Regions from separate parts of the Nocardia sp. NBC_01499 genome, predicted to be linked through region 4. Evidence: riboswitches for the same ligand, from Rfam matches in the RefSeq annotation. Region 4 holds a riboswitch; each other region holds the start of a gene.
The links. A riboswitch is a leader RNA that binds a small molecule or an ion and turns the genes downstream of it on or off. The one in region 4 is predicted to bind S-adenosylmethionine.
Positions count from the first base shown of each region.

Region 1: it holds a riboswitch for S-adenosylmethionine, as region 4 does, so the genes downstream of both, OG203_RS27730 (rhodanese-like domain-containing protein) here and OG203_RS22980 (aminotransferase class V-fold PLP-dependent enzyme) in region 4, are expected to answer to the same signal.
Region 2: it holds a riboswitch for S-adenosylmethionine, as region 4 does, so the genes downstream of both, OG203_RS19910 (bifunctional o-acetylhomoserine/o-acetylserine sulfhydrylase) here and OG203_RS22980 (aminotransferase class V-fold PLP-dependent enzyme) in region 4, are expected to answer to the same signal.
Region 3: it holds a riboswitch for S-adenosylmethionine, as region 4 does, so the genes downstream of both, OG203_RS39330 (amino acid ABC transporter permease) here and OG203_RS22980 (aminotransferase class V-fold PLP-dependent enzyme) in region 4, are expected to answer to the same signal.

Region 1 is NZ_CP109426.1:6,059,058-6,066,504, reverse strand. It holds gene OG203_RS27745 (HAD-IIA family hydrolase) at 1-548, opposite strand, end outside; gene fgd (glucose-6-phosphate dehydrogenase (coenzyme-F420)) at 930-1,940, shown strand; gene OG203_RS27735 (O-succinylhomoserine sulfhydrylase) at 1,992-3,206, opposite strand; gene OG203_RS27730 (rhodanese-like domain-containing protein) at 3,259-3,675, opposite strand; SAM riboswitch class IV at 3,690-3,806, opposite strand; gene OG203_RS27725 (hypothetical protein) at 3,870-4,316, opposite strand; gene OG203_RS27720 (FAD-dependent oxidoreductase) at 4,655-6,043, shown strand; gene OG203_RS27715 (amidohydrolase family protein) at 6,103-6,975, shown strand; gene OG203_RS27710 (DUF456 domain-containing protein) at 6,988-7,447, opposite strand, start outside.
Region 2 is NZ_CP109426.1:4,307,830-4,315,276, forward strand. It holds gene OG203_RS19900 (MFS transporter) at 1-460, opposite strand, end outside; gene OG203_RS19905 (TetR family transcriptional regulator) at 593-1,312, shown strand; SAM riboswitch class IV at 1,364-1,474, shown strand; gene OG203_RS19910 (bifunctional o-acetylhomoserine/o-acetylserine sulfhydrylase) at 1,568-2,905, shown strand; gene OG203_RS19915 (homoserine O-acetyltransferase) at 2,944-4,062, shown strand; gene OG203_RS19920 (TetR/AcrR family transcriptional regulator) at 4,092-4,745, opposite strand; gene OG203_RS19925 (oxygenase MpaB family protein) at 4,910-5,860, shown strand; gene OG203_RS19930 (DUF3017 domain-containing protein) at 5,933-6,259, opposite strand; gene OG203_RS19935 (alpha/beta hydrolase) at 6,336-7,394, opposite strand.
Region 3 is NZ_CP109426.1:8,635,039-8,642,485, forward strand. It holds gene OG203_RS39325 (amino acid ABC transporter ATP-binding protein) at 1-226, opposite strand, end outside; gene OG203_RS39330 (amino acid ABC transporter permease) at 223-1,296, opposite strand; SAM riboswitch class I at 1,485-1,579, opposite strand; gene OG203_RS39335 (hypothetical protein) at 1,994-2,695, shown strand; gene OG203_RS39340 (glycosyltransferase) at 2,699-3,841, opposite strand; gene OG203_RS39345 (LppM family (lipo)protein) at 3,888-4,634, opposite strand; gene OG203_RS39350 (carotenoid biosynthesis protein) at 4,731-5,630, opposite strand; gene OG203_RS39355 (phytoene desaturase family protein) at 5,713-7,278, opposite strand; gene OG203_RS39360 (GNAT family N-acetyltransferase) at 7,309-7,447, opposite strand, start outside.
Region 4 is NZ_CP109426.1:5,027,357-5,034,803, reverse strand. It holds gene OG203_RS22990 (M1 family metallopeptidase) at 1-892, opposite strand, end outside; gene OG203_RS22985 (Pls/PosA family non-ribosomal peptide synthetase) at 892-4,806, opposite strand; SAM riboswitch class IV at 5,267-5,380, shown strand; gene OG203_RS22980 (aminotransferase class V-fold PLP-dependent enzyme) at 5,428-6,747, shown strand; gene OG203_RS22975 (flavin reductase family protein) at 6,761-7,312, opposite strand.

The DNA of each region.
Region 1 (7,447 bases), 1.0 Mb from region 4:
CGGCGCAACGCCGAACGCATCATCAGCGGATTGGGCTTGCCGATGTAATACGGGTCGCGGCCGGTGGCCCGGGTGATCAGCGCGGCGACCGAGCCGGTCGCCGGCAGCGAGCCGTCGCGGGACGGGCCGGTCGGGTCGGGATTGGTCGCGATGAAGCTCGCGCCGCGCTCGATCAGGCGGATCGCGGTGGTGATCGCCTCGAAGGAGTAGTTGCGGGTCTCGCCGAGCACCACGTAGTCGGGGTTGCTGTCGGTGAGCACGTAGCCGATCTCGTGCAATGCCGTGGTGAGCCCGGATTCGCCGACCACGTAGGCGGTTCCGTTGGGCCGCTGCTCGTCCAGGAAGGTGGCGGTGGCCAGCGCGGAGGTCCAGATCGCCTCCTCCGGGATGTCGAGCCCGGTGTGGCGCAGCCTGGCCTGCAGGTCGCGCGGGGTGCGGATGGAGTTGTTGGTCAGCACCAGGAACGGCGTCTCGTTGGTGCGCAGCTCGGCGAGGAACTCGTCGGCGCCCGGCACCAGTTGGTCCTCGTGCACCAGCACACCGTCCATGTCGGTCAGATAGGACAGGATCGGTTCATCAGTCACCAGACAATTGTCCCACTAGAGACACAGCCGGACGGAGTCCGTCCGCAAACCGCGCATGGCCGGAGCGAATGCGGAGGTACGCCTACCGGACACCTCCGTGGGGGGAAGTCCGACTCGATGCGACCCTTCGCACACCCTCGGGTGCCGCTGACTATGGTCGAAGACGGCCGTATGACGTATATGCGAAAAGCGCGGGACAGTGCTCGAATGATCGCCGAGGCGCGGGAACGTTCGCGATCCCGCGCCGGTTGAAGCGAGACATGACCGCAGCGTGTCTGCGGCCGACAACGGTGTGCGGGAACGCCCGCACCGCAGGTGTGCAGCGAAGCGACAGGAGTGGCGCACATGGGTGAGCTCAAGCTCGGATACAAGGCGTCGGCGGAACAGTTCGGGCCGCGCGAACTGGTGGAGATCGCGGTGCTCGCCGAGGAACACGGCCTCGACAGTGCCACGGTGAGCGACCACTTCCAGCCGTGGCGGCACAAGGGCGGGCACGCGCCGTTCTCGCTGGCCTGGATGGCCGCGGTCGGCGAGCGCACCAAGCGGATCCAGCTCGGTACCTCGGTGCTCACGCCGACCTTCCGATACAACCCGGCGGTGATCGCGCAGGCCTTCGCCACCATGGGTTGTCTGTACCCCGACCGGATCATGCTCGGTGTCGGCTCCGGTGAGGCGCTCAACGAGATCGCCACCGGGTACAAGGGCGAATGGCCGGAGTTCAAGGAGCGTTTCGCGCGGCTGCGCGAGTCGGTCGAGCTGATGCGCGCGCTGTGGACCGGCGACCGGGTGGACTTCGCAGGCGAGTACTACAACACCGTCGGCGCGTCCATCTACGACGTGCCCAAGGGTGGTATCCCGATCTACGTCGCCGCGGGCGGGCCGCTGGTCGCGCGCTACGCGGGCCGCGCGGGTGACGGCTTCATCTGCACCTCGGGCAAGGGCATGGACCTCTACACCGAGAAGCTGATGCCCGCCGTCGCCGAGGGCGCCGCCAAGGCAGGACGCACCGTCGATGACATCGACCGGATGATCGAGATCAAGATCTCCTACGACACCGATCCCGAACTGGCACTGGAGAACACCCGCTTCTGGGCTCCCCTGAGCCTCACCCCGGAACAGAAGCACAGCATCACCGACCCGATCGAAATGGAGGCCGCCGCCGACGCCCTCCCGATCGAGCAGATCGCCAAGCGCTGGATCGTCGCCAGCGACCCCGACCAGACCGTCGACCTCATCAAGCCTTACCTCGACGCAGGCCTCAACCACCTCGTCTTCCACGCCCCCGGCCACGACCAACGCCGCTTCCTCGACCTCTTCCAGCGCGACCTGGCCCCCCGCCTCCGCGCGCTGGCCTGATCCAACGACAAAGGCTCCACACGTGTGCACCGTGTGGAGCCTTTGTCGTTGCTAGCTCAGAGCGTGGTCGAGGTCGGCGAGGAGGTCCGCTACGTCCTCCAGCCCGACGGAGATGCGGACTACGCCGTCGGAGAGGCCGATGGTGGCTCGGCCTTCGGGGCCCATCGCGCGGTGTGTTGTGGTGGCGGGGTGGGTGATCAGGGATTTGGCGTCGCCGAGGTTGTTGGAGATGTCGACGATGCGTAGGCGGTTGAGGACTTCGAAGGCGCGCTTCTTGGCCTCGTGCGCGGGAGCGTTCAGCTCGAAGGTGACGACGGTGCCGCCCGCGCTCATCTGGCTGGTGGCAAGGTCGTGTTGCGGATGTGATTCCAGGAAGGGGTATTTCACCCAGCTGACGGCCTTGTTGGTCTCCAGGAAGCGGGCGATGCGCAGTGCGGATTCGGTCGAATGTCGCACGCGCAGCGGCATTGTCTCCAAACCCTTGAGCAGCGTCCACGCGTTGAACGGGCTCAGCGCCGGACCGGTATGGCGCATCAGCGTTTTCACCGGACCGTCGATGTAGTCCTTCGCGCCGAGGATGGCGCCGCCGAGCACCCGGCCCTGGCCGTCGATGTGCTTGGTGCCCGAGTAGACGACAACGTCGGCGCCAAGGTCGAAACCACGCTGCAGCAGCGGAGTGGCAAAGACGTTGTCCAGCACCACCTTCGCGCCCGCGGCATGTGCGAGCTCGGTAACCCGGCGCACGTCGACGAGGGTCTGCATGGGGTTCGCCGGTGTCTCGAAGAACACCGCCTGAGTGGGCACCGACAGCGCCGCTTCCCACTGGTCCAGATCCTCGCCGTCGACGAAGACTGTCTCGATGCCCCAGCGCGGCAGGATCTCGTTGCACACCACGAAGCAGGACCCGAACAGGCTGCGCGCGGCCACAAGTCGATCACCGGCGCCGAGCAGCGCGCCCAAAGCGGTGAATACCGCGGACATTCCGCTCGCGGTCGCGAAACACGCCTCGGCGCCGTCGAGCAGCCGCATCCGCTCCTCGAACATGGCGACCGTCGGGTTGCCGTAGCGGGAGTAGACGAAATGCTCGACGTCGCCGGTGAACGCGGCCTCGGCGGCCTCGGCGCTCTCGTAGACGAAGCCCGAGGTCAGGTACAGCGCCTCGGAGGTTTCCTCGAAACCGGAGCGGCGCAACCCACCTCGCACACCCAGGGTCGCGGGGCCGACGCCCTCGGGCAGCGGCTTGTCGAACGCACCACCGGTGATCACGACTGCCTCCCGACAGAGCTCCGCGACAACGCGTCGACCGAACAGCAGCTACTCATGACTGCCGCCAAGGCAATCCGAGGGCACGCCAGCCGCTGCCGCCGCGATGTCCGTCCGCGTCGACCGGGCCTTCGAAGCCCTCCAGCACGTTGTACGAGGTGCCGAACCCGGCCTGCGTCGAGGCGATCGCCGCGCCGATGGAGCGCTGCCCCGAGCGGCACAGGAAGATCACCGGGGCCGCCGGATCGTGTCCGTCGAGCGCCGTGACCAGCTGTTCGGTGAACTCGCCATTGCGCGTCCCGGTCGAATCGACCCACTCGATCAGCACCGTCGGGCGCTCGATCGAACTGGTGTCCGGCACGCCGACGAACTTCCATTCGGCCTCGGTGCGCACGTCGACCAGGACGGCTTCGGGATTGTCCCGCAACAGTTCCCAGGCCTGCTGCGGGGTGATGTCACCGGCATAACTCATCTGGACCCTCCTAGAATCCGCACTTGCCGCGCACAGGTTTGACGCGCGGCCAGGTCGTCACCCGGAGCACCCCACCGCGGAGGAGGGTTGCCGACCAGTATTGCCGGGGCTTGACACTGGTTCTCATGACCTTCTGCTGAGATTGCCTTGATCAGGGTCACCCTGTCAAACGGCTGCTCACGGTATGAGAATGCTCAATTACAGACCAGCCATTTGTCCCCGGATCGGGTCAAATTCCAGGTCGCGGTCGCCTCGTCGCCGTCGACCTTGGTGGTGACCGTCGCCTTCGCGCGGTCGCCATCGACGCTCGGATCGACGAGTTTGGTGATTTCCACGGTCTTTCCGCCGCCGGACCGCCCGGCCAGCGGTGACCGTTTCGGGTCGAAGCCGGGGCAGCCCGCGCCTGGTGGGGGCACCGAATCGGTCTTGTTGGACCCCTCGACGAAGTCGCGTACCGCGGCGGCGATCTTGTCCGCTTCTGTGACATTTTTCTCAGCGGGCGACATCAGCCCGCCGATGATGATCCCGGCGAGCACGAGCACCGCGACGACGGCGGCCGCGATGAACGGTGCCACGGAGCGCTTGTCGGTCTGATCGACCTGGATGACTTCGTCTTCCGCGGCTGACTGCTGCTCACTCATAGGACGATGATCCCTGGTCGGCGGCGGTATCCGGCGCCCGCCCCCGCGCGGTGAGCGAAGTCGACTGCGCCACGCCGGGATTAACGACACCCGTTCCGGTGAACCCAGCGAACGGGTCGCGTGGCATCCATTCAGTTCACGCACCGCACCGGGGCCTACCGTCCCCGTCACCGATAGAATCGCAAGACTGCGGCCTGCTGTCATAGCCGCGGCTGGGGTGGCCACGAGCCGACAACTCCAGTGTCCGCATCGTCAGGTGCAACCAGTCAGCGCGTAACTTAGCCTAGGCTAAGGAGTACGCCGTATTTGTTTCTCGACCAAAAGGGTGCGCGTAAAAGATGACCGAACAGAGTGCAGCTAACCGCCCGCTCCGCATCGCCATCGTGGGCGCCGGACCGGCCGGGATCTACGCCGCCGACGCGTTGATGAAATCCGACGCCGAGGTGAGCATCGACCTGTTCGAGCGCATGCCCGCGCCGTTCGGGCTGATCCGCTACGGCGTCGCGCCGGACCATCCGCGCATCAAGGGCATCATCACCGCCCTGCACAAGGTCCTTGACAAGCCGCAGGTGCGCCTGCTGGGCAACATCGACTACGGCACCGACATCACCCTCGATGATCTGCGCACGTTCTACGACGCGGTCATCTTCTCCACCGGCGCCAACGCCGACCGCGCGCTCGGCATCCCCGGCATCGGCCTCGACGGTTCCTACGGCGCCGCGGACTTCGTGTCCTGGTACGACGGCCACCCGGACGTGCCGCGCACCTGGCCGCTCGACGCGGAGAAGGTCGCCGTGCTCGGCGTCGGCAATGTCGCGCTCGACGTGGCCCGCGTGCTCGCCAAGACCGGCGACGAGCTGCTGCCGACCGAGATCCCGCCGAACGTCTACGCGGGCCTCAAGGCCAACAAGGCGCTCGAGGTGCACGTGTTCGGCCGCCGCGGCCCGGCGCAGGCCAAGTTCACCCCGCTGGAGCTGCGCGAACTGGATCATTCGCCGACCATCGAGGTCATCGTCGATCCCGAGGACATCGACTACGACGAGGGCTCCGAGGCCGCGCGCCGCCACTCCAAGCAGGTCGACATGATCGCGAACACGCTGGAGCAGTGGGCGATTCGCGACGTCGGCAACCGCCCGCACAAGCTGTTCCTGCACTTCTTCGAGTCGCCCGCCGAGATCATCGGCGACGACGGCAAGGTCGTCGGCCTGCGCACCGAGCGCACCCAGCTCGACGGCACCGGCAACGTCAAGGGCACCGGCACCTTCAAGGAATGGGACGTGCAGGCGGTCTACCGCGCCGTCGGCTACCTGTCGCAGAACCTGACCAACCTGCCGTTCGACGACCAGGCCGGCACCGTGCCCAACGAGGCGGGCCGGGTGATCGGCGACGAGAACGCCGACGGCGCCGACCGCTACGTCCCGGCCACCTACGTCACCGGCTGGATCAAGCGCGGCCCGGTCGGCCTCATCGGCCACACCAAGGGCGACGCCAACGAGACCGTCGCCTGCCTGCTCGACGACAGCGCGAACTTCACCCCGGCCGCGCAGCCGGAGCTGGACGCCGTCACCGAGTTCCTGGAGAGCAAGGGCATCCCGTTCACCACCTGGCAGGGCTGGTACCGCCTCGACGCGCACGAGCGCTCGCTGGGCGAGCCGGAGGGCCGTGAGCGCGTCAAGGTCGTCGAGCGCGAAGACATGCTGCGGGCCAGCGAGCCGCACAAGGTCTAGGCCGACTCGCTGTTAGGTCCGCGACAGCGGAAAGACTCGCACTGAGGCATTCTGTACAGGTGTTCGATGCCCATCTCCACATCTTCGATCCGCGGTTCCCGCGGTTCGAGAACGAGGGCTACCTGCCCGGCTCATTCACCATCGCCGACTATCGAAAGCGCATGTCGCGCTTCGATGTCGGCGGCGGAGCCGTGGTCAGCGGGTCCTTCCAGAGCACCGACCAGACGTATCTGAAGGCGGCCCTCGCCGAGCTGGGCGAGGGCTGGGTCGGGGTCACCCGGCTCGACCTTGACGCCACCGACGACGAGATCATCGAACTGGACCGGATCGGCGTGCGCGGCCTGCGGTTCAACCTCAAACGCGCCGCCGCCGACATCACCGGCATGACACTGCAGGCCCTGCGCGCCCATGAACTCGTCGGTTGGCATGTCGAGGTGTACATCGACGGTCAGATGCTCGCCTCGCTGCAACCGGTCATCTCCAAGCTTCCGGTCTTCGCGATCGATCACCTCGGCATGTCCGACGAGGGCCTGCCGTACCTGCTCGACCTGGTCGATCGGGGGGCGAAGGTGAAGGCGACGGGTTTCGGGCGGGTCGCGTTGAACGTTCCCGACACCCTGCGACGCATCCACGCGGTCAACCCGGAAGCCCTGATGTTCGGCACCGACCTACCCGGCACCCGCGCGGGCCGCCCCTTCCAGGATTCCGATGTCGACCTCCTCTGCGACGTGGTCGGCACCGATATGTTCGCCGTCCTGGAGGACAACGCCCGCGCGTTCTATCGGCTCCCCGCCCGGGTCCGCCCGCTGCCCGCCGACCCGGCCCCCACACTCCCCCTGTACACCACCGAACAACCAACCCTGCCCATCCGCCGCGACAGTCTCCCCAAACTCGAAGCGGCGGATACCATCCCGCTGCCGATCATCGAATAGCGGTCGAGTGGGCTAGGTGGCGATCGCGCCGATCAGCCAGACGCCGGTGGCGAGTAGGGCGCCGAGGAGTTCGATGAGCATGGACAGGCCTACGCCTTTGAGGGCGTGGACGGTCGATTGCCAGGCTTGGCGGCCGATGCGGAGGCGGTGGAGTTCGGCGAGGTAGACGCCGAGGACGAAGCCTACGAGCAGGCCTACCACGGGGATGACGAAGAAGCCGATGATGCCGAGGACCGCGCCGAGGATGAGGGAGCGGTTGGCGACGCCCGCGTCCTTCATCTTCCGGCCGGGCCAGGTGTATTTGATGACGCCGGAGATGACGAGCAGGGCGGTGCTGATGGCGAAGACGATCCAGGCGGTGCTGCCGCCGGTCATGAAGGCCCAGACCGCGATTGCGCCGAAGATCAGGATGACGCCGGGCAGGATCGGGACGATGATGCCGAGCAGGCCGACGAGGATAACCAGGCCGACG
Region 2 (7,447 bases), 720 kb from region 4:
TGCCGGCGAACACGCCGAACGCGGTGGCCCGTTCGCGGGCCTCGGTGAAGGTCACCGACAGCAGCGACAGCGCCGCGGGCGCGAGCAACGCCGCGAACGCGCCCTGCAGCGCGCGCCCGGCGAACATCTCCGCGCCGTTCTGCGCGAGACCGGCAAGTGCCGACGCGGCGGCGAAACCGACCAGGCCGATGATGAACATCCTGCGTCGGCCCAGGTAGTCGGCCAGCCGACCACCGAGCAGCAGCAGGCCGCCGAAGATCAGCGTGTAAGCGGTGAGCATCCATTGCTTGTTGCCATCGCTGATGCCGAGATCCTGCTGGGCGAATGGCAGCGAGATGGTCACGATGGTGGCGTCCAGAACCACCATGAGCTGGGCCAACGCGATCACGCCGAGTGCGAACCAGCGTGCCGAACTGCCCTTTCTTACCGGAACTTCTACTGCTGTCGCAGTCTCGGTCACGTCGTCTCCTCATCGTAGGAAGTGCGTGGCTATCCTGTCACTAGCCGACATTTGTCGTCAAGAGAAAAATGTCGTGATGCGACATTTGACGGTTACGGACACGAAAACACTAGGTTGCGATAGGGTGTGCACATGCTCGAGTCACCGACGCCGACGGGCGCGAGTGCCGCAGCGGAAACTCCTGCGAGCGCCGCGCCGAACGCCAATCCCGGCCTGCGCGAACGCAAGAAGCAGCAGACCAGGTTGCGGATCATCGAGGTCGGGCTGAGCCTGTGCGACACACAGGGTTTCGACGCGACGACGGTCGAGCAGATCGCCAACGCCGCCGACGTCTCGCCGCGCACGATCAACCGGTACTTCGACAGCAAAGAGGACATCGTCCTCGGCCCGGTCCAGGACTTCGGCCAGGCCGTGGCGGAGGCGCTGCGCCAACTCCCGGTCGACGGCAACGAACTGGAATCGCTGCGCAAGGCGTTTCTGCACGTGATCGACCGAGCCGTGCACGAACCAGCGGGCGGCCCCATCTCGTTCCGGCAGTTCCAGCAGATGCAGCGGATCGTGCGCAGCAGTCCCTCGGTGAGCGCGCGCAGCCTCGAACACGCCGACAGCAAGAACAGGGCGATCGCCGCGGCGGTCGCCGAACGACTCGACACCACACCCTGCGCGCTCCCGGTGCGGCTGATCCTCGGCACCTGGCAGCTCATCGGCCATCTCGCGATGGAGTGCGGCGAGAGCATGTTCGACTATGACGATCTGCGCGCCGCGGCCGCGGCGGGCCGGAACTCTTTCACCGCGGCGTTCGACGAGTTCCGTCGCGTCTGCGGCGGCGCGCGGACCAGCGCGTCGGACTGAGTTCGCCGATAGGTTTCGGCCGTCGCGCGACGGCCGGTTATGATGCCCTCAGGTCATGAGTGCCAGCGCGAAGCCCCGGCTTGCTGGACGGCAACCCTCCAGCAGCGGTGGGGTGCTCCGGGTGATGACCGGGCTCTCGAAGGTCGAGAGCAAGCGCGCTTTCAGGAGGTTCCCGAAATGTGTTGTTGTCCTTCGCCCATATCCCGATAACCCTTGTAGTTCTGGCGAACAACCTTTTCCTTTGGAGCAAAGCTCATGAGTGATTCCACCGTGCCCGCGGCCGATGTCGATCCCACCGCGCAGTGGTCCTTCGAGACCAAGCAGGTGCACGCGGGACAGGCACCCGACGGCACCACCGGTGCCCGTGCCCTGCCCATATACCAGACCACCTCGTACGCCTTCCGCGACACCGATCACGCCGCCGCGCTGTTCGGGCTCGCCGAGCCGGGCAACATCTACACCCGGATCATGAACCCGACCCAGGACGTGGTCGAGCAGCGCGTCGCCGCGCTCGAAGGCGGTGTCGCCGCACTGCTGCTCGCCTCCGGACAGGCCGCGGAGACGTACGCGATCCTGAACCTGGCCGCGTCCGGCGATCACATCGTGTCGAGCCCGCACCTCTACGGCGGCACCTACAACCTCTTCCACTACACGCTGCCCAAGCTCGGCATCGAGGTGTCCTTCGTCGGCGACCCCGACAACCTGGACGAGTGGCGGGCCGCGATCCGGCCGAACACCAAGGCGTTCTACGGCGAGACCATCGCCAACCCGAGCAGCGCCATCTTCGACATTCCCGGCATCGCCGCCATCGCGCACGCGGCCGGGCTGCCGCTGATCGTGGACAACACGGTCGCCACCCCGTACCTGATCCAGCCGCTGGCGCACGGCGCCGACATCGTCGTGCACTCGGCGACCAAGTACCTCGGCGGGCACGGCGCCGCGGTGGCGGGCGTAATCGTCGACGGCGGCAACTTCGACTGGACGGTGACCGACGCGAAGGGACAGTCGCGCTTCCCCGGCTTCACCACCCCGGACCCGAGCTACCACGGCGCGGTATTCGCCGACCTCGGCGCGCCCGCCTTCGCGCTCAAGGCGCGCGTGCAACTGCTGCGCGACCTCGGCGCGGCGATCTCGCCGTTCAACGCGTTCCTGATCAGCCAGGGCATCGAGACGCTGAGCCTGCGGGTCGAGCGGCACGTCGCCAACGCCAAGGCGGTGGCCGACTTCCTCGGCACCCAGCCGGAGGTCACGAAGGTCATCTACGCGGGTCTGCCGTCGTCGCCGTGGTACGAACGCGCCAACCAGCTGGCGCCCAAGGGCCCTGGCGCGATCGTTTCCTTCGAGCTGCGCGGCGGTGTCGATGCGGGCAAGAAGTTCGTGGACGGATTAGCCCTGCACAGCCATGTGGCTAACATCGGAGATGTGCGCTCTCTCGTGATTCACCCCGCGTCGACCACACATTCGCAGCTGACGCCCGGCGAGCAACTGCTCGCGGGTGTCACTCCGGGCCTGGTCCGCTTGGCCGTGGGGATCGAGGGCATCGACGACATCCTTGCCGATCTGCGGGCCGGTTTCGCGGCGGCGGCGACGTGACATTGAGTACCGAACCGAGTTTCGCCCGTTCGTCCGGGGTGGCCCTGCCACCCTCGGACGGGCGGCTCGGCATCATCGCCATCGGAGACGTGAAGCTGGAGAGCGGCGCGGTCATTCCGCAGGTGCACCTCGCGGTGCAGCGCTGGGGTGAGCTCTCCCCCACGCTGGACAACGTCGTGCTGGTCGAGCACGCACTGACCGGCGACTCGCACGTGGTCGGCCACCCGGACGACATCCATCAGCTGCCCGGCTGGTGGGACGGCATGGTCGGCCCCGGCTGTCCGCTCGACACCGACGAGTGGTGTGTGATCGCGACGAACGTGCTCGGCGGCTGCCAGGGCAGCACCGGGCCCTCGACGCTGGCACCGGACGGAAAGCCTTGGGGCGCACGGTTTCCGGAGATCTCCATCCGAGACCAGGTGGCCGCCGAGGCGGCGCTGATCGACCGGCTCGGCATCGAGCGGCTCGCCGCCGTTGTCGGCGGGTCGATGGGCGGCATGCGGGTGCTGGAGTGGATGGTCGGCGCGCCGGACCGGGTCGGCGCCGCGCTGGTGCTCGCCGTCGGCGCCCGCGCCACCGCGGACCAGATCGGCACGCAGACCACCCAGATCGCGGCGATCAAGGCCGATCCGGACTGGCAGGGCGGCGACTATCACGACACCGACCGCGCGCCGATGACGGGCATGGGCATCGCCCGGCGCATCGCGCACCTGACCTATCGCACCGAGGACGAGCTCGACCACCGGTACGAGAACAGCGCGCAGGGCGCCGAGGATCCGTGGCGCGGCGGCCGGTACGCGGTGCAGAGCTACCTGGACCATCAGGCCGACAAGCTCTGCGGGCGTTTCGATCCGGCCACCTATGTGCTGCTCACCGAGGCGATGAACCGGCACGACATCGGCCGCGGCCGCGGTGGGGTGCGGGCGGCCTTGGCCGCGACGCCGGTGCCGTGCGTCGTCGGCGGCGTCGACTCCGACCGGCTGTACCCGCTGCGCACGCAGCAGGAACTCGCCGAGGGATTACCTGGCTGCGACGGACTGGAGATCGTGCACTCGCGCGACGGGCACGACGGGTTCCTCACCGAAGCCGCGGCGGTATCCAAGCTGCTGACCGAAACCATGCGATTGGCCCAGCAGAGCCGTCAGCCCATCCGCTGAATCCACCTCGAGCGCAGCACTTTTCGCGGTTAGTCGGAGGTGGGGGCGCCGACCAGTAGTTGGACGATGGCGTGGACGAATCCCTGGAGGCGTTCGCGGGGGTATTCGTCGGGTTCGCTGACGGCTAGGCGGCCGAGCATCTCCGCGACCTGCAGTAGCGAGTTGGTGAGCAGACCGGAATCCACTCCGGCCCAACGGGGTTCGAGTGCGGTGCCGACGCGGACCAGCGCTTCGGCCTGGTCGAAGATGCCCGCGCGGGATTTGCGCAGCGCCTCACGGTATTCGTCGGGGGCGTTGCCCGGCCCGGCCAGGATCAGTCGCCAGCGGGTCGGATTCTCCAGTGCCACACCGACGAACGCCTCGACGGTGGCCGAGGCGGCGACGACCGGGTCGGCGCCCATCAGGTCGGTCGGCAGGGTCTCGGCGACCTGTTCGAGGCCGCGCTCGCGCTCCCGTTCCAGCAGTGCCGCAACGAGTTCGGCGCGAGTCTTGAAGACGGTGTAGAGCACCGGCTTGCCGACGCCAGCCTCCTGGGCGACCGCCTCCATGCTCAGCTCGTGCAGTTCCACCCGGCTCAGCACCGCGAAGGCAGCATCGAGCAGCTGGGCCCTGCGCTGCTCCGGCGGCAGGCGCGGTGCGTAGCGCCGACGCGGCCGGTCCGCCGCGGCGCGCGATGTGGTCACTGCCGTCTCACCTCCATGCGGTCCATCCTGACAGCATCCCGGCCTCGATCCCGAATCCTTCCGATCACAAATGCTACGCAACCGTTGTATTCACTGCACGCAATTGCTACGGTTGCGTTGTATTCAACCCCGGTGCCGGGGCGATCACCGCAAAGGAGCACGTGATGCACTTCGATCCGACCACCCTGCGCCGGGACGACTACGGGTTCTTCGGCCCCGATTCGCCGAGCTGGAAGGTCTGGACCGCGCCGACCGCGGTCATCGGATTCCAGCGGGCCGTCGTGCTCGAGCACTTCGACCCGTTCCTCACCGCGGCCGTCGCCGATTCGCGCGGCATCTACAGCGACCCGCGCAAGCGCCTCGATCACACCTTCTCCTACTTCCTGATCGCCGCGATCGCCGACGGACGCACCGCCATCCAGGCGGCCGAGCACCTCATGCGGATCCACGCGCCGATGACCGGCATCGAACCGATCAGCGGGAACCGCTACAGCGCGAACAGCCCGGAAACCCAGCTGTGGATCCACATCACCGGCTGGCATTCGGTACTCAAGGCCTACGAGATGTTCGGCCCAGGGCTGACACCGGAAGAGGAAACGCGTTTCTGGCAGGAGTGCGCGGTCGCGGCCGAGCTGCAGACCTGCAAGCCCGAGGACGTGCCGCGCTCGCGCGCCGAGGTACGCGAGTACTTCGAGCGGGTTCGCCCGCGCCTGTGCACGTCCGAGCGGGCCGAGGAGGGCATGCACCACCTGCTGTGGACCTCACCGCGCAACGGTGCCGGGCTCTCGTATGCCATTGGCAGCAGGCTGCTTTCGCTGGCGTCGGTGTCGACGCTGCCGAAGTGGATGCGCAAGCTCGGGCGGTTCGATCGGCTCGGCATCGTCGATCTCGCGGTGCGGCTGCCCGCGAAGGTGCTGGTGTGGGGATTCACCCGGTTCAACTCGTTCGGACTGCTTGTCGCGGCGCCGTTCATCGCGCCGATGGCGGGCCAGATCCTGAAGGAGCACATCAACGCGGCGGCGCCGACCAGGCTCGAGACGGTCAGCCCGACGGAGGCACGCGCGTTGTACGGCAGTCGATCCGGGCGCGCCGCGCTGGTCGCCGAGCCTGCCTGAGTTTCGCCGATTCGCCCGCCGCATCGAGGGGTGCGGCGGGCGAATCAACGAAATAGCCTCTGCCGCAGGCGACTAGCCCACGCCCAAGGTGTTGATGGTTGCGGCGATGAAGACGATGGCGGAGCCGAGCAGGGTCAGCGCGCCGACGTCGAAGGGCTTGCTGCGCACGGCGAGCAAGCCCACCCGCGCGGTCGGCAGGCACAGTCGGAACGCCGCGGCAAGCAAGGTCGCCCCGCCGAAGAACAGCGCGCCGCGGCGCCACCGATCCTGGGCGACGAACACGATCGCCACCGCGATGACCAGCGCCACGATGACCAGCGGCAGGTGGCAGCGCAGAAACTGGGAGCCCAAGCTGCTGCCTGCCCGCTGGTCCGCGGTGGACGTGTCGGCATCGGTCACCCCCCGATTCTTACAGACGCCACCCACCCCGCGCCGCCGACGGGCTCTGCTCGCCCGTCCGCACGGAGCCGCTCGCCTACTCCGCCAAGCCCAATCCGTGCGCGAGCACCGGCCACGACTCCTTGAACTCGTCCTGCCAGTAGCCCCAGGAGTGCGTGCCCGAGGCGTAGTGGAAGGTCGCGGGGATATCGAGCGACGCGAGCTTCTTCTCCAGGTTGCGCGTGCAGTAGTAGGTGGCACTCTCGATGGTGCCGCCGACCATGATCTGATTCACCAGCCCCATCGGCCCGAGTTGATCGTTCATACCGTCGATTTGGGTCTTGATGCCATCGAGCTGCGACTTCCGGCCGTCGAGCGTGTCGTATTCGCCCTGTCGGCCGTCACCCGAGGAGAGGTACAGGTCGAGCCCACGCAGCCCGTCTGCGTGCACATACGGATCGTTTGCCGCCCACTCGGGCGAATTCAACGGTCCCCACATGTTTTTGGCGTCCCCGCCCGCCATCCCGACGGCGGTTTGCACGAAGTAGGCGCCCATCGGGTCGCTGGTCTGGGCGCAGCCGCTGTACGCGGCCGCCGCCCGGTACAGACCCGGCTTGGCAATGGGCAATGCCAGCACCGAAGTGCCGGAGGTGGAGATTCCCGCGATGGCCCTGACTCCGTCGGTGCCGAGTGCCGAATCAATCAGCGGCGGCAATTCTTCGGTCAGATACGTCTTCCACTTGTTGCGGCCGAGTTTCGGGTCGTCCTTGACCCAGTCGGTGTAGTAGCTCGCCTTACCGCCGATCGGCAGGATCAGGTTGACATTCTTGTCGGAGACGAACTGGCGAACATCGGTTTGCGCCTGCCAGGAGGCGACGCTTTCCCCCGCGTCAAGACCGTTCAGGAGATACAGGCTCGGCCGCGCCCGCGAAGTATCCGCGGGGCGCTGGATCTCCACCGGAAAGGTTTTGTCCATCGCCGCGGAGTAGACCTGCAGCCGAATTCCGCGATCGTCGATGCGCTCGACTTCGGCTATCCGAGAACCATCTTCGGCCGTGATACCGGCGGTTATCAGGTCCGGCTGATCGGTCGGGTCGGCGCCTGCGGGCGATACGCCGAATGAGGTAAGAGCACCGATGATCAGCCCGATTACCACACCGTTGCTATAACGTGTTCGTCGGGATTTCAATGCTCCTGTACTGGCAGTCG
Region 3 (7,447 bases), 3.6 Mb from region 4:
GGCGCAGTCGATATCCGATCAGCTCGCCGTCGATGTGCACGGTGCCTGCGTCCAGCGACTCCAGATGGTTGACCACCCGAAGCAGCGTGGACTTGCCGGAACCGGACGGGCCGATCACCGTGACCACCTCGCCGGAGCGCACGGTCAGGTCGATCCCGCGCAGCACCTCGTGCGCGCCATAGGATTTGCGGACGCCGCGTACCTCGACGGCGGGTGCGGCGGTCATCGGGTCGCTCCTCGTGGTGCGGTGGAACCGGATTCGGCGACCTCGCGCAGCTTCTGCCAGGCCCGCTGGACCGGTGACGGCGGTGGCGTGCGCTGCGTGCCCTTGGCGTAGTGGCGCTCGATGTAGTACTGCGCCACCGAGAGAAGGGTGGTGAGCACGATGTACCAGGCGGTGGCAACCAGCAGCAGCGGTACCACCCGCCCGTTGCGTCCGTAGATCACCTGGACCTGGTAGAACAGCTCCGCGATCGCCATCACCGACACGATCGAGGTGCCTTTGAACAGGCTGATCACCTCGTTGGTCGCATTGGGCAGGATCGAGCGCATGGCCTGCGGGACGACGATGGAGCGGAACTGGCGCACCTTCGGAATGCCAAGTGCGGCAGCGGCTTCCAGCTGACCGGCGTCGACGGAGATGATGCCGGCGCGGATGATCTCGGCCGAGTACGCCGCCTGATGCAGCGCGAGCCCGATCACCGCCGCGGTGAAACCGCTGATCACCCCGTTCACCTCGAAGGTGAAAAACGCGGGGCCGAACGGGATCCCGACCGACAGCGTGTTGTACAGGTAGGCGATGTTGAACCAGAACAGCAGCTGCACGATGAGCGGAATCGAGCGGAACGCCCAGATGTAGCTCCACGAGATCACCCGCAGCACCGGATTGTTCGACAGTCGCGCGATGGCGAGCGCGGTGCCGAGCAGGAAGCCGAGGGCGGTACCCCACGCGGTGAGCTCCAGGGTCACCTTCAGCGAGGCGAGCACCGACTTCGCGGTGATGTACTTCGCGAAAGTCGGCCAATCCCAACCGGGGTTGGTGATCAGTCCGTGGATGAACTGCGCGAGCAGGATGAGCGCGACGGCACTGATCACCCATCGCCACGGGTGGCGCGTCTTGGCGACGGTCGGCGCGGAATCGCCCAGCGCGGTGGCGGATTCGACCGGCGCCGGATCGAGGGCGGCTTCGGCACGGACGGTGGCGCCGGGTTCGCGAGTCGCGGTAGCGACCGGATCGCGGTCGGCGGCGGCGGTAGCGCCGGGTGCTGCGGCATCGGGTGCGGCGGACGCACTCATGTCGAGGTCCTTCGGAAGAACGAACGAAACCGCGCCACATCGGGCCGCGGTCACATCACCCGGCCAGCGACGGGTGCAATAGACTGGCTGCGGGTCAGCCCCGACAGCTCGCGGATGTGACTTTGCATTGATCGATGTGACGGCGGCCCCAACGGGTGCCACGGACAGCGGCGATGATCACTTCGGTTCCTCCATCGGTCCCGGCGGAAGCACCCGCACCCGGTGAACCGGGGGGTTGCTGCGACGTCGACGAGCCAGGTCTCTCGGTCGCTCTGGATGGTTGTCGCCGATCCGGACACCGGACGATGTCAGGGTCGAGCCGAATTATCATGCCCAGCAGGCGAACCCTTGGACAAGGGAAGTAATCACCGTGAGTGTAGATCTTGCCGGGGCCCGGTTTGCCGGGTAAGTCCGATAGCCGGATATACGCTGGCTCAGCGTGATCGGTAGCGGCGTGCGCTCACGTACTCGGGCGGCTCCGCCGGGGAGCAGCATACGGCTTGGTGCGTGCCTCGATATGCGAACCCCGCGAAGTTGCCTCGGATCCGCCGCGATGGTCGCGGTGCTGGAATGACACGCCGATGACTTGCCACAAGCAATACAGCCTGTTCACGGCGTTTGCCGGAGTACCGTCAGCCTTCGATTGCGTCGACGATGAGAAGAGGTCTCCGTGGCCGTGCACCGCCGTCTGACCATAATGTCCGCTGTCGCGACCTGCTCGGTCGCGCTGGCGCTCGCCGCCCCCACTTCGGGTGCGGCACCGACCGTGCCGGGCGTGACCCCGGTTCCGCCCGCCGCGGCGAGCGAGCGTCCCACCCAGACCGGCACCGCCGCGCCGGGCGACCTGTTCGGCGTCTACAACACCGCGATCGATGGCCTGCGCGCGTTCGGCATGCAGCCGTTCCTGTACCCGACCGCGGCCCCGTTCTGCCTCGGCGGCACCTCCCTCGGCCTCGCTCCGGCCGTAGCCGGGGCGGTGCCGGGCCCGTGGCCCAAGACCTCGATCACCATCCCCGGGCTCGACCTGGCCGCCGTCAAGGCCGGGCAGACCATGTTCACCTTCGTCCCCTACGGCCTCGGCCAGGACGGATCGGACACCACCGGCATGCAGGTCGCCTGGATGAACGTGACCAGCGGCCGCGGCGGACTTGCCGCCATGGGCCCGCTGTCCACCGTCTTCGGCGCCATGATCCCCGCCGAAGTCCCGGCCGCCCTGCGCCCCATGGCCGAACGCGCCATCCAGAACTTCTTCGTCGCCGCCCTCCCGATGGGCGGTGTGCGCGCCGTACCCGTCGACACCGGCCAGGGCACCGTGCTCGCCGCGGTCTTCGGCACCGTGGAGAACGGCGGCAAGTCCTGCTTCTTCCTGCCGACGGTGGGGATCACCGAGGTCCCGTAAGTCCTAGGTGCCAGTTATGTTGAGCGTGCGGCCCTTCCAGCTCAGCGCGTCCCGCCGCCGAGCGCGGTGCGAGCGTGCCCACAGCAGTAGGTAAGCGGCCACGGAGAACGGGTGAGCCAGGGCCGCAAGGACATCGGTGCGGGTAATCGGCCCGCCGGTTTCGGTGGAGCGGGCCAGCAGCCTGCCCGTAACGGCGGCTGTGTAGCCCACGACACCGACCCGGCGGACCGCTCCGCAACCACCGACCGCGGCCAGGGGCGGGACCCAATAAGCCAGGGCGGCAAGCGTTCCCACGCCCGCGCCGCCCGCGACGGTGCCGCCGTACGCGGACCACAGCCAGCGGGTGTATCCGGCGTCGAGTTCGGCGGTACCCGCGTACATCCGGGTGCTCGCCATGCGGCCCGCGGCGACGAGAACGGTGGGTTGCCCTGCGCGGCGCAGTGTTCGAGCGATATCGAGGTCCTCGGTGACGCTGGCGGCCACCGCGGCGTGCCCGCCGACGGCGCGGTAGGCGGCGGTGTCGAACACCAGGAACTGGCCGCAGGCAACCGAAGTCGACGGTCGCAGGCTCCGGTTGGCCAGCGAGATCGGCAGCGTCGCGGCCCACGACCAGCACAGCAAAGGCTGCACCAGCGCCTCGGCCACCGACCGGGCCCGCTGCCTCGGCCACGGCGAGACCAGCGCGACCCGCCGCCTGCGCAGTTCGGTGACCGCCGTCGCGACCGCACCCGGTGCCAGCCGCACATCCGCGTCAACGAAGACCAGCACCGGCGTGGCCACGGAGTCGGCCAATCGCGCACACGCGGCAGCCTTCCCGGTCCAGCCGGGCGGCGGGTCGGTGTCATTGCGCAACACCGTGATTCGCGGATCACCACCGGCCGCATCGATCGCTGTCGCGAAGGTGTCATCGGCCGACGCGTCATCGAGGATCACGACGCTCAACCGCGCGACCCCGCGCTGCGCCCGCAGATCCGCGATCAGTCCGGGCAGGCGCGCTGCCTCATCGCGAGCGGGCACGCATACGGTGACCGGATCGATCACCTCGATCGCGGTATCCGCCAGCCGACGCACCGTAATCCGGTTATAGAGCGCGATCCCCGCGCCCACCAACGAGATTCCGGTACCGAGCCACGTCACCTTCACCATCCGGCGAACCGAACCTGGCTGCGGCACAACGTGTGTCGGCTTTCGCTCAGCGGCTCTGCGTGACCGTTTTCCACCAGCGGCTCCAGGACAGCCCGGTGGGCGCGCCCGGTGCGGGCGGGTTCCGGTCCATGTAGGCCATGGTGGCGATGATGGCGGCGACGGCGAGGGTGATGCCGCCGACGATGCCAGCCCAGCCCGCGAAGGAGCGGGTGTTCGGGTCGGCGTAGCTGACCTCGGCGCGCAACGTGGAGACGTCGCCGGCGGGCAGCTTCCACGACACGATGTTGTCACCCTCGCGGTTGCCGTTGGTCTTGGCGACACGGGCCGGGAACGCGATGGTGAACTGCACGTCGGAACCGCTCGGCGGCACGGATTTCAGGTCGACGCGCCCGCTCAGGCTGACCAGGTCGCCGGTGCGCTGGAACTGCATCTGGAACATGCCCTGTGTTTGCTCGGACAGCTGACCGAGCTGGCCGACCTCGCCGAACGACATGTCCTCGAAGAACACCTGGCTGCCAACGTACCCGTCTTGGGTGTAGGGCTCCACCCGCACCTTCGCGGCGAGCGAGTCGGGCGCCTTCAGCTGCGGGCCCTTGTCATTGCCGTCGGTGGGCACGACCGCGGCGACGATCCGACCGGACACCCGGTCGTTGGACGACACGCCCATCGACACCTGCACCCGCAGGCACCCCGCGAGCATGGGCACCAGCATCGCCGCGAGCAGAACGGCCGCGGCGACACGCGCGCCAAGGCGGCGCGTCCGCGGCGACGGTAGTACCGGGGCATCGGGCATCGTGGTGATGGGACTCGGCTGCACGGGGACATCGTGCCAGGCCATCCGTCCAGATGCCCACGCGACGGGCGGAACGAGGCAAGCGATGTGTCTCGGCTAGCCCGCCGGGACGGGTCGCGGGCGGTAAAAGTAGAGGTGGCGAAGCAGCGGGAGGCCGAGCACGCTCAGCCCGACAGCGCCGTAACAGGCCGAAAACGGTAGACCGAGGAAGACGGCGTGCGCGAGCGTCGAACCGAGCCAGGTCCACAGGAAAACGGCCACCGGTACCGCGATCGAGCCGGTTTTCGGTGCTGCGGCGTTCAGCCCCTCTAACAGCCTGTCCAGGCCCACTGACGGACCGGGCGTCGCGCCGACCCCGGCGGCCAGCGGCCCGTCCAAGCCATCTGACGGACCGGGCGCCGCGCGATCCCGCACGGCGAGCAGCCCACCCATGAGCAGCGCCACCGCGAACCAGCCGAGGTAGTTGGTGTACGGAATATCGGCGAGGCCGGGCAGCCCCGAGCCGGTGTCACACCACGTCCACTGCCCGTCGGCGACCATCTGCGGGTCGAGAAAGAGATCCCAGCCGACCGCCCCGGCCGCCGTCAGCCCGATGCGCGACAGCGTGCGCCGCGACACCAGCCCGGCCACCACCCAGACCGGATACAGTCCACCCGTCCAGGCCAGCGGAACGACCAGCGGCACCCCACTCAGCGCGGGCCCCAGTCGATCCACCGCGTACTCGTAACACCCGAACGGCAAGCCCGTTGCGGTGCCGACGATCTCGGCGGCCAACCCGATCCCGGACACGATCACCAAAAACCCGGCCGCATAACGTATCCCGCGCGTCACCGTCGCATGCGCCAACGCCGTCCCCGCCGAAAGCAGCACAACCGCGACCGTGACCCGATCCCGCCCACCCCCCGACGTCAGCGGGTAAGCGATCTGCACCAGGACCAGCGCCACCGCCAAAACAACGGGCCCAAACCGCGCCGCTGTCGCACGTGCGCCACTCACGGCCGCACGCCTTTCGATTTCCCGCACCGGAAATCGCATGCGATTCCAGGTGCGGGAAATCGGAAAGCGTGCGGCGGCACGGTCATCGGCGGCGCAGCAGCGGGAATCGGTTGCGGCGCAGGTCGTGTAGGGCGAGGGTGGCGGCGCTACGGCCGCTGGCGCCCGAGACGCCGCCGCCGGGATGAGTCGACGCGCCGGTCAGATACAGCCCCGGTGCGCCCGGTACCCGCTGTCCGGACAGTTCCGGCAGCGGCCGCCACAGCATCATCTGATCGAGGGACATCTCCACGTGCATCACATTGCCGCCGAGCAGCCCCATCTCCCGCTCCAGATCGACCGGCGTCTGCACATGCCTGCGCAAGATCGAATCGGTGAAACCCGGTGCGTAGGAGTCGACTTCGGCGATGATGCGATCGGCCTCGCGCTCGGCGTGCTCGGCCCAATCGCTGCCGTCGGCCAGCCGGTACGGGTGCCACTGCGCCCACAGCGAGAGCTGATGCTCACCGGGCGGGGCGATGCTCGGATCCAAGGCGCTGAAACTCATCGCAAGCACCACCGGGCGCGGCGGCAGATCACCGGCCGACGCGGCCCCGTGCGCGAGCCGGAGCTGGCGCCGATCGGACACGAGAAACTGGAGACCACGGGCGGATTCGCGCACCGAGCTGCCGGGGTAGTTCGGCAACGACCGGGTAGCGACCCGCACCACCATGCCGATCCCCGGCCCGACCCGAATGCGCCGCCGCCAGTCATCGAGCACGCCCGCGTCGAAACCGCCCTCGCGCAACAGATCCAGCGTGGTCAGCACGTGCGAGCCCGCGATGACGGTGTCGGCGTACAGGTTTCGCCCCGAGGCGGTGCGCACCCGCCAGCCGTCACCGTCGCGCCGCAGAGCGGTCACCGCGTCACCGGCCGTCACCACGCCGCCATCGGAGCGCAGCCGCTGCACCAGCGCCGCGCTCAGCGCGCCGCTGCCGCCGACCGCCCGACCAGGCGGCAGCGTATGCATGAGCGCGGCGAAACCAACCATCGGCGCGGTACCCGGTTCCGACATCGGCGGCCCGGACTGCGCGCCGAACCAAGCCAGCGACGCCTTGAGTCGTTCGTCGTCAAAGTGCGTGTCCAGCAACGCGTCCCCGGATTGCAGGAACTCCCGCGACAGCGCGCTCCCGCCGTCCTTCGCGTCCAGCCCCCAGAACGAGCGCAGCAACCGCCCCGGCGTCGGCGCCCCGCCGAACGCACGCATCACTCTGGCGCTGCGCGGCCCCCACACCTCGACGAAACGCCGATACGCCGCAGCATCACGATCACCGCAGGCGGCCGCGATCGATGCGCAGGTGGAATCCAGCTCGCGATGGAACACCAGTGGCGCGCGCCCATCGCTGCCCGGCGTGAAACCCCAAGGGTCGCAATCGATGTAGCGCAACCCGAAGCGATCGAGCTCGAGTTCCTCGATGATCCCGGTGTGCCGCACCATGATGTGCGCGGACGAGCCGCGATCGACCAGATGGCCGGGAAACCGCTCGACCGTCGACACCGCCCCGCCGAGCACATCGTCGCGTTCCAGGACCTCCACCGCGTGCCCGGCCCGCGCCAGATAACAGGCGGCGACCAGCGCGTTATGGCCCGAACCCACCACCGCGACCGTCACGTGACCCTCACGCAGGCCAAGGCATAACCCTCACAGCGGCAGCCGCCGTCCGAGGATGGCGAACGGCCGATTGTCGCCGGAGAACACGAAATTCCGCACCACGTCGGTGAATTCCTGCCGCCGATACAGCCGCCAGGCCCGGTTGTCCTCCCGGTCCACCTCCGGCGTC
Region 4 (7,447 bases):
CCAGCTCGTGCGCGACCAGCCGTTCCGCGCCGCGCCTGCCGTCGCAGTGGTTGGCGCCGAAGATGGAGATGCCCTGCGCCTCGATCGGGATCTCCAGCTCGTCATCGGTGACGACGACGGTGTACTGCTCGAACGGATAGGGCCCGAACCGTTCGGTGAAGATGTCCATCATCTGCGGCTGGCGGGCGAAGTCGTGGTCGAAGTTGGCGCGCAGCCTGGCCGGGGCGACGGCATGCATGGGCACCGCGTTGGCCGGTGCGACGATGCGGTGCTTCTGATACGGCCCGACCTGGATGGTCGCCAGATAGGTCGACATCGGTTCGGCCTGCTCGTAGACCCAGGTGGTCTGGCTCGCCTTGACCTGCTTGCGCAGCAGTGTGCCGTTGGCCAGCGCGTAGTACGGACTGTCGGTGGTGATCGAAATCCGGTAGCTGGCTTTGGAACTCGGATGATCGTCACACGGGAACCAGGACGCCGCGCCGTTCGGCTGGCTGGCAACCAGCGCGCCCTCGGTGAGCTCTTCCCAGCCGACCGCGCCCCACGGTCCGCGCACCGGCCGAGGCACACCGGCGTACTGGACGACCAGCGAGAGCACCCCGCCCGCCGGAATCCGCTGCTGCGGCGTGATCACCAATTTGCCGCGCTGGTGGGTGTATTTCGCGGCCTTGGCACCGTTGACGAACACCTTCGACACGGTGAGGGCCTGGGATAGATCGAGCGAGAAGCGCGGCTGCACAGCGGTACTCACCGCGGTGATCTCGGCGCGGCCGGCCAACCGGTTGCTCGACACCTTGTAGGTGAGGTCGAGCTCGTACCGCGATACCCGGTAGCCCCGATTTCCGTTCTGCGGCAGGTATTCGTCGATGGGCGCCTCGTAGAACTTGTCCGGCATCAGCGGGCCGCTCCCGGGTCGCCTCCGAACCAGGGCGCGATCGGGTTGCCCCACCAGCGAGTCGACGGGGGAACGGTGTCGCCGCGCATGACCAGCGAGGCGGGGCCGATGGTCGCGCCCTCGCCGATGGTCGAGGCGGGCAGCGCGACGCAGTGCGGGCCGAGCGTGGCACCCGCGCCGAGGGTCACCGTGTCCATGGACATGATGCGATCGTGGAAGAGGTGGGTCTGCACGACGCAGCCGCGTTCAACGGTCGCGCCGTCACCGAGTGTCACCAGGTCCGCCTCCGGTAGCCAATAGGACTCGCACCATACCCCGCGGCCGATCTTGGCACCGAGTCCGCGCAGCCACAGGTTCAGCACCGGTGTACCCGTCGCGGCGCGCGCGAACCACGGCGCGGCAACGGTTTCCACGAAGGTGTCGGAAACCTCGTTGCGCCACACGAACGAACTCCACAGCGGATGTTCCTCGGTGCGAATCCGGCCGACCAGCAACCACTTCGCGGCCACCGACACCGCACCGGCCAGCGCGCCCGCGCTCAGCAGCACCAGTCCGCTGAGCAGCGCGGTGGCCAAATGGCCGAGGTGCTGCGCGAGCCAGGCGAGGGTGAACAGCACGCCGAGCCCGATGGCGAAGGTGACCAGCACCGGCACCAGGCGGCAGGTTTCCACGATGCCGCGCGCGATCCGCAGCTTCGGCGGCGGATCGAAAGTGCGTGCGGTGTCCGAGCTTTCCGGTGCGCGGCGCAGCCGCACCGGCGGGCTGCCAAGCCAGGACGAGCCGGCCTTCGACTTGGACGGTGCGGCCGAAAGGACCGCGACCAGACCGTTTTTCGGCACCCGACGACCCGGTGCGGTCATGCCCGAGTTGCCGAGGAAGGCCCGCTTGCCGACCTTCGCCTCGCCGATGCGCAGCCAGCCGCCGCCGAGTTCGTAGCTGGCGATCATGGTGTCGTCGGCCAGGAACGCGCCGTCGGCGACGGTGGTGAACTTGGGCAGCAGTAGCACCGTGGACGCCTCGACGCCCTGGCCGATCTTCGCGCCGAGCAGGCGCAGCCAGATCGGCGTGAGCAGGCTCGCGTACAGCGGGAACAGGAAGGTGCGCGCGGAATCGAGCAGTCGTTCGGTGGACCACACCTGCCAGCCGGTCCGGCTGCGCACCGGGTGATAGCCCTCGCGCAACCGGAAGCTGAGCAGTCGTACCAGGATGATGGTGATCGCCGCGTACACCGCGAGGCTGAGCAGCGTCGCGACCGGCAGGATCGCGAAGGCGCGGCCCAAACCGCCCGCGAGGGTGCGGGTGTCGCGGATGAACCAGGCGATGAAGAGGCCACCGGCGCCGATGCCGAGGATGGGTACCGCGGCCAACGCCATCGAGGTGATGCCGAAGATCGCCACCCAGTGTGCCGCGCGATCGGGCGTGTGCCCCGGCCAGCGATGATGTGCTTTACCGATTTTCGCGGCAGGCGAGCCCGCCCACTCCTGCTCGGCCTTGACCTTGCCGGATACCGCGGAGCCCGGCGAGATCTCGGCGTTCTTACCGATTCTGGTGCCGGGCAGCAGGATCGATCTGGCGCCGACCACCGCACCCGGTCCGATGGCGATCGGGCCGAGGTGCACGACGTCGCCGTCGATCCAGTAGCCGGACAGATCGACCTCGGGTTCAACGCTGCAGCCGTCGCCCAGTTCGAGCATGCCGGTCACCGGCGGGAGGGTGTGCAGGTCGACGCCCTTGCCGATCTTGGCGCCGAGCGCACGCGCGAACGGCACCATCCACGGTGCGCCCGAGAGGTTTTCGGCACCGCTCGCCTCGGACAGGCGCACCGCGGCCCACAGCCGCAGGTGCACCGAGCCGCCGCGCGGGTATCGACCGGGTTCGACGCCGCGCAGCAGCAGTCGAGCGCCGACAACGCAGATCCCCATCCGGCCTGGGGGCGAGATGAAGAGCAGGAACGCCACCAGCGTCCACCACCAGGACAGCTGCGGCAGCCACGGCAGCGAGCCGGACCAGGCCGCGATATTGCCGACGATGGCAAGCCAGGTGAGCCACTGCAGGCCGGTGAGTGTGGTGAGTGGAATGGTGGCGAGCACCTGCGCCCACTGGGCGGGCCGCGGTGTCGGGCGCACCACGCGCTCCTCGACGGCGACGGCCGGTGTGCTCTGTTCCAGCAGTTCCACCAGTGCGCCGAGGCGGGGGTGGTCGTAGAGGTCGGCGACGGTGATCTGTGGATAACGCGCGCGCAGCGCGGTGACCATCTGGGCCGCCGCCAGCGAGCCGCCGCCAAGGTCGAAGAAGTCGGCGTCGAGGTCGGTGACCTCGCCGCCGAGCACCGAATCCCACAGTCCGGCAACCCATTGCGCGGTGCCGGTCAGATCGCTGTCGTCGTCATCGGTGTTGTTCGGCAGCGGCCAGGGCAGCGCGTTGCGGTCGACCTTGCCCGAGGTGCGGGTCGGCAGTTCGTCGACCACCGCGAGCCGGGGGACCAGCGGCGCCGGAAGTTGTTCGGCGAGTTGGGCTCTGGCCGCCTTGCTGTCGAAATCGGGGCCGGTTCCGGTGAGGTAGCCGACCAGGATCTTGTTGCCCGCCTTGGTCGTTCGGATCGCGGCGGCGGCGCCGGTGACGCCTGGCAGGTGTTGCAGCGCGTTGTCGATCTCGCCGAGTTCGATGCGGCGGCCGCCGAGCTTGATCTGGTCGTCGGCACGGCCGAGGAAGACCAGACCCGCGCTGTCGTTGCGGACCAGGTCGCCGCTGCGGTAGGCGCGCTCCCAGCCGACCGAGGGCAGCGGCGCGTACTTCTCGGCGTCCTTCGCGGGATCGAGGTAGCGGGCCAGGCCGACGCCGCCGATCACCAGCTCGCCGGATTCGCCCTCGCCGACCGGGTTTCCGGCCGCGTCGATGACGACGAGGTCCCAGCCGTCGAGCGGCAGCCCGATCCGGATGGGCCACGTGCCGTCGAGCAGCGCGGTGCAGGCGACCACTGTTGCCTCGGTGGGGCCGTAGGTATTCCAGACCTCGCGATCCGTATCGCCGTTGCCGGCAAGACGTTCCGCGAGTTCGGGCGGAACGGCCTCGCCGCCGAAGATCAACAGCCGGACCGCGTCCAGCGCCTCGGCGGGCCAGGTCGCGGCCAGTGTCGGCACGGTCGAGACGATGCTGATTTCCCGGCGAACCAGCCACGGGCCGAGATCGGCGCCGGTGCGGACCAGGTCGCGCGGGGCAGGCACGAGGCAGGCGCCGTTGCGCCAGGCCAGCCACATTTCCTCGCAGGAGGCGTCGAAGGCGACCGAGAGTCCGGCGAGCACACGGTCGCCTGGGCCGATCGGGGCGTCCGGCAGGAAGAGCCTGGCCTCGGCGTCAACGAACGCGGCGGCGTTGCGATGGGTCACCGCAACACCTTTCGGCGTTCCGGTGGAGCCGGAGGTGAAGATGATCCAGGCGTCGTCGGCGGGGGTCGGCAGGGTGCTGGTTCGCGCGTCGGCCGGATTGTCTTCGGCCGCACGGATTCCCGCCGCTGTGGTCGCGATGCCAGCCGCCGTCACGATCGCGGTGACCTGCGCCTCGCCGAAGACCAGCTGGGCCCGCTCGTCCGGGTCGTCGGCGTCGACCGGCACATAGGCGGCGCCGGAGTACAGGACGGCGAGGATGGTCAGGTAGAGCTGGCGAGAACCCGACGGCATCCGCACGCCGACCCGGTCGCCGGGTCGCACGCCCGCGGTGGCGAGCCTGGCCAAGGTCTTCTCGATCTCGACGACGAGCTCGAGGTAGCTGAGCACCACGTCGCCGTCGTCGATGGCGGGTGCGTCGGGATGGGTCAGCGCGGTCGCGGTCAGGATGTCGACGAGGGTCCGGGCCGGTGGCGTGTGCGCGGTCCGTAATAGGGGATCAACCGTCACATCAACCTGTGGCTGGAGCATGACGCCCTGCCCACCTCCCATTCGACCTGCCTCGCACTTCCCTGGTGTTGTTTGTGTCATAGCTGGGTTACCAGTGGGCAAACACCACGGTGACCAGTTGTCCACGGTACTCGGGGTTGTCGACGTTTGTTGTTCACCGGCGCTGTTCCAGGTTCCCTGGCCGCGGGCGGGGTTGTTGCAGGTCGTGGCGATTTCCGTCGGGCGCGCCGAAGCAATGCCTGGTGGGCGGGTTACCGGGCGAGTTCGCCAGAAGGTCGCTGTGCGCGCCGATGTGATTCCCCTCATCGGCCCGGTGATCTTGCAGCTCAGGGCGTTTCGGACCGGATCGATCAGGCCGCGGAGACGACAGCCGCGGTGAATGCCGAGCGAACGGACACGGCAGTCCGGACACGCGGCGCCGATGGCCTTGGAGATCAGAAACAGTTGACAGCTCGGGGGCGGATCTGCCAATCTCGGGTCAGGTCATGAGTACCAGCGTTCAGCCCCGGCTTGCTGGTCGGCAACCCTCCTCCGCGGTGGGGTGCTCCGGGTGACGACCAGGCCGACGCCCGACCGGGTGCGGCAAGCGCGGACTCGATGAATCTTCTGATGACGAGTCCCAGAGTCGACGGGATTTTCGTGATGACTGCTGTGGTTGCTCAGAACTGTGCCCCCCTCGCCCGGGTTTCCGGTGACGACCTCCAGGTGCCGCTCGTTCAGGGCGGGACGACCACCTACGCCAACTTCGACTATGCCGCGAGCGCACCGGCATTGGCCCAGGTCACCGACCGGGTGCAGCAGCTGCTGCCGTTCTACGCGAGCGTGCACCGCGGTGCCGGTTACGCCTCGCGGATCTCCACCGAGTGCTACGAGGCCGCCCGCGGTTCGGTGAGCCGGTTCCTCGACGCGGCCGACGATCAAGTGGTGGTGTTCACCCGCAACACCACCGACTCGCTGAACCTGCTCGCGTCCTGCGTGCCCGGCGACACCGTGGTGCTCGACATCGAGCATCACGCCAACTTCCTGCCGTGGACCAGGCACGGCCGTCGCGTTGTGCAGGCCGCGGCCACCGTCGAGGAGACCATCGGACGGCTGGTCGCCGAGCTGTGCAGCAAGCCGGCCGCGCTGCTCGCGGTGACCGGCGCCTCCAATGTCACCGGCGAGGTGCTGCCGCTCGAACGCCTTGCCACCATCGCTCACCAGTGCGGCGCCCGCATCATCGTCGATGCCGCACAGCTCGCGCCGCACCGGCGAATCAGCCTGCGCGACACCGGCATCGACTACCTCGCGTTCTCCGGCCACAAGCTGTACGCGCCGTTCGGCGCCGGCGTGCTCGTCGGCCGCCGCGACTGGCTCGACAACGCCGAGCCCTACCTCGCCGGTGGCGGCGCGGTCCGCGAGGTCACCACCACCGGCGCCGAATGGGCACCGGCCCCGCAGCGACACGAGGGCGGTTCGCCCAACGTGCTCGGCGCCGCCGCGCTCGCCGCCGCCTGTGATGCCCTCTGTGAGATCGACGCCGAAACCCTCGCGGCCAACGAACATCAGCTCGCCGACCGGCTGCGCGACGGCCTCGCCGCCATCCCCGGCGTCAACCTGCTGCGCATCTGGACCGACGCCCCCGACACCGTCGGCATCGTCGCCTTCACCCTGGACGGTTTCGTCCCCGGCCACGTCGCCGCCTACCTCTCCGCCGAGCACGGCATCGGCGTCCGCGACGGCCGCTTCTGCGCCCACCCGCTGCTCGCCCGCCTCGACCTCGACGGAGCCCTGCGCGCCAGCGTCGGCCTCGGCACCACCCCCGCCGACGTGGACCGTCTCATCCAAGCCATCGCCACCCTCGTGCACACCGGCCCATCCTGGAACTACGCCACCACCCAGGGCCTCTGGAACCCCGCCCCCGAAACCCGCCCCTTCACCTCGCAGGCCCCCACCGGCGCCGCCCCCTGCCTCGTCGGCTAGCGGCCGCGTACTTTCAGTCGCCGAGTTTGGTTGGACGGTGGTAGCGGCCGTTGTAGTAGAGGAGGGGGGCGGCGGAGGGGGATTCGTTGGTGTTGTCGTGGACTCGGGTTACCAGGCCGACGACGAGAGTGTGGTCGCCGAGGGGGATCAGTTGGTGGATGGTGGCGCGGAGCCAGATGGGGGTGCCGTGCAGGACCGGTTCGCCGGTGTCGAGGGTGGTCCACAGGGAGCGGTCGGTGAAGCGGTCCTCGGCGGTGCGGGCGAAGCGCTGGGCCAGTTCGTGCTGGTGTTCGCCGAGGAAATGGATGACGACGGAGTCGGCGTCGAGCAGCGCGGTGAGGCTGGACGAGGTGTGCGCGATATTGAAGGAGACGAGCGGCGGCGCCAGCGACAGGGACGCGAAGGAGGTCGCGGTGAAACCGATCGGACCCTTCGGTGAATTCAGCGTGACGACGGTGACGCCAGCGGGATAGTGGCGCATCGAGGCGCGGAACTGCTCGGCGGTGATCCCGCTCAGATCGTCGGGGATCTGGAAATCCGTGGCGGGCCGTTCTGCTTCGGTCACCCGTCCAAAACTACGCTCCCCCGCCTCTCCGGGTATTCAGGCCAGATCTAGGTGCGGGGAGGGTGGCGTTGGCGACCGGCGGGATTGGGGTGGGGGAGTTGGCCCGTGCCCGGTGAGTTACCCATGTGCTGGCGA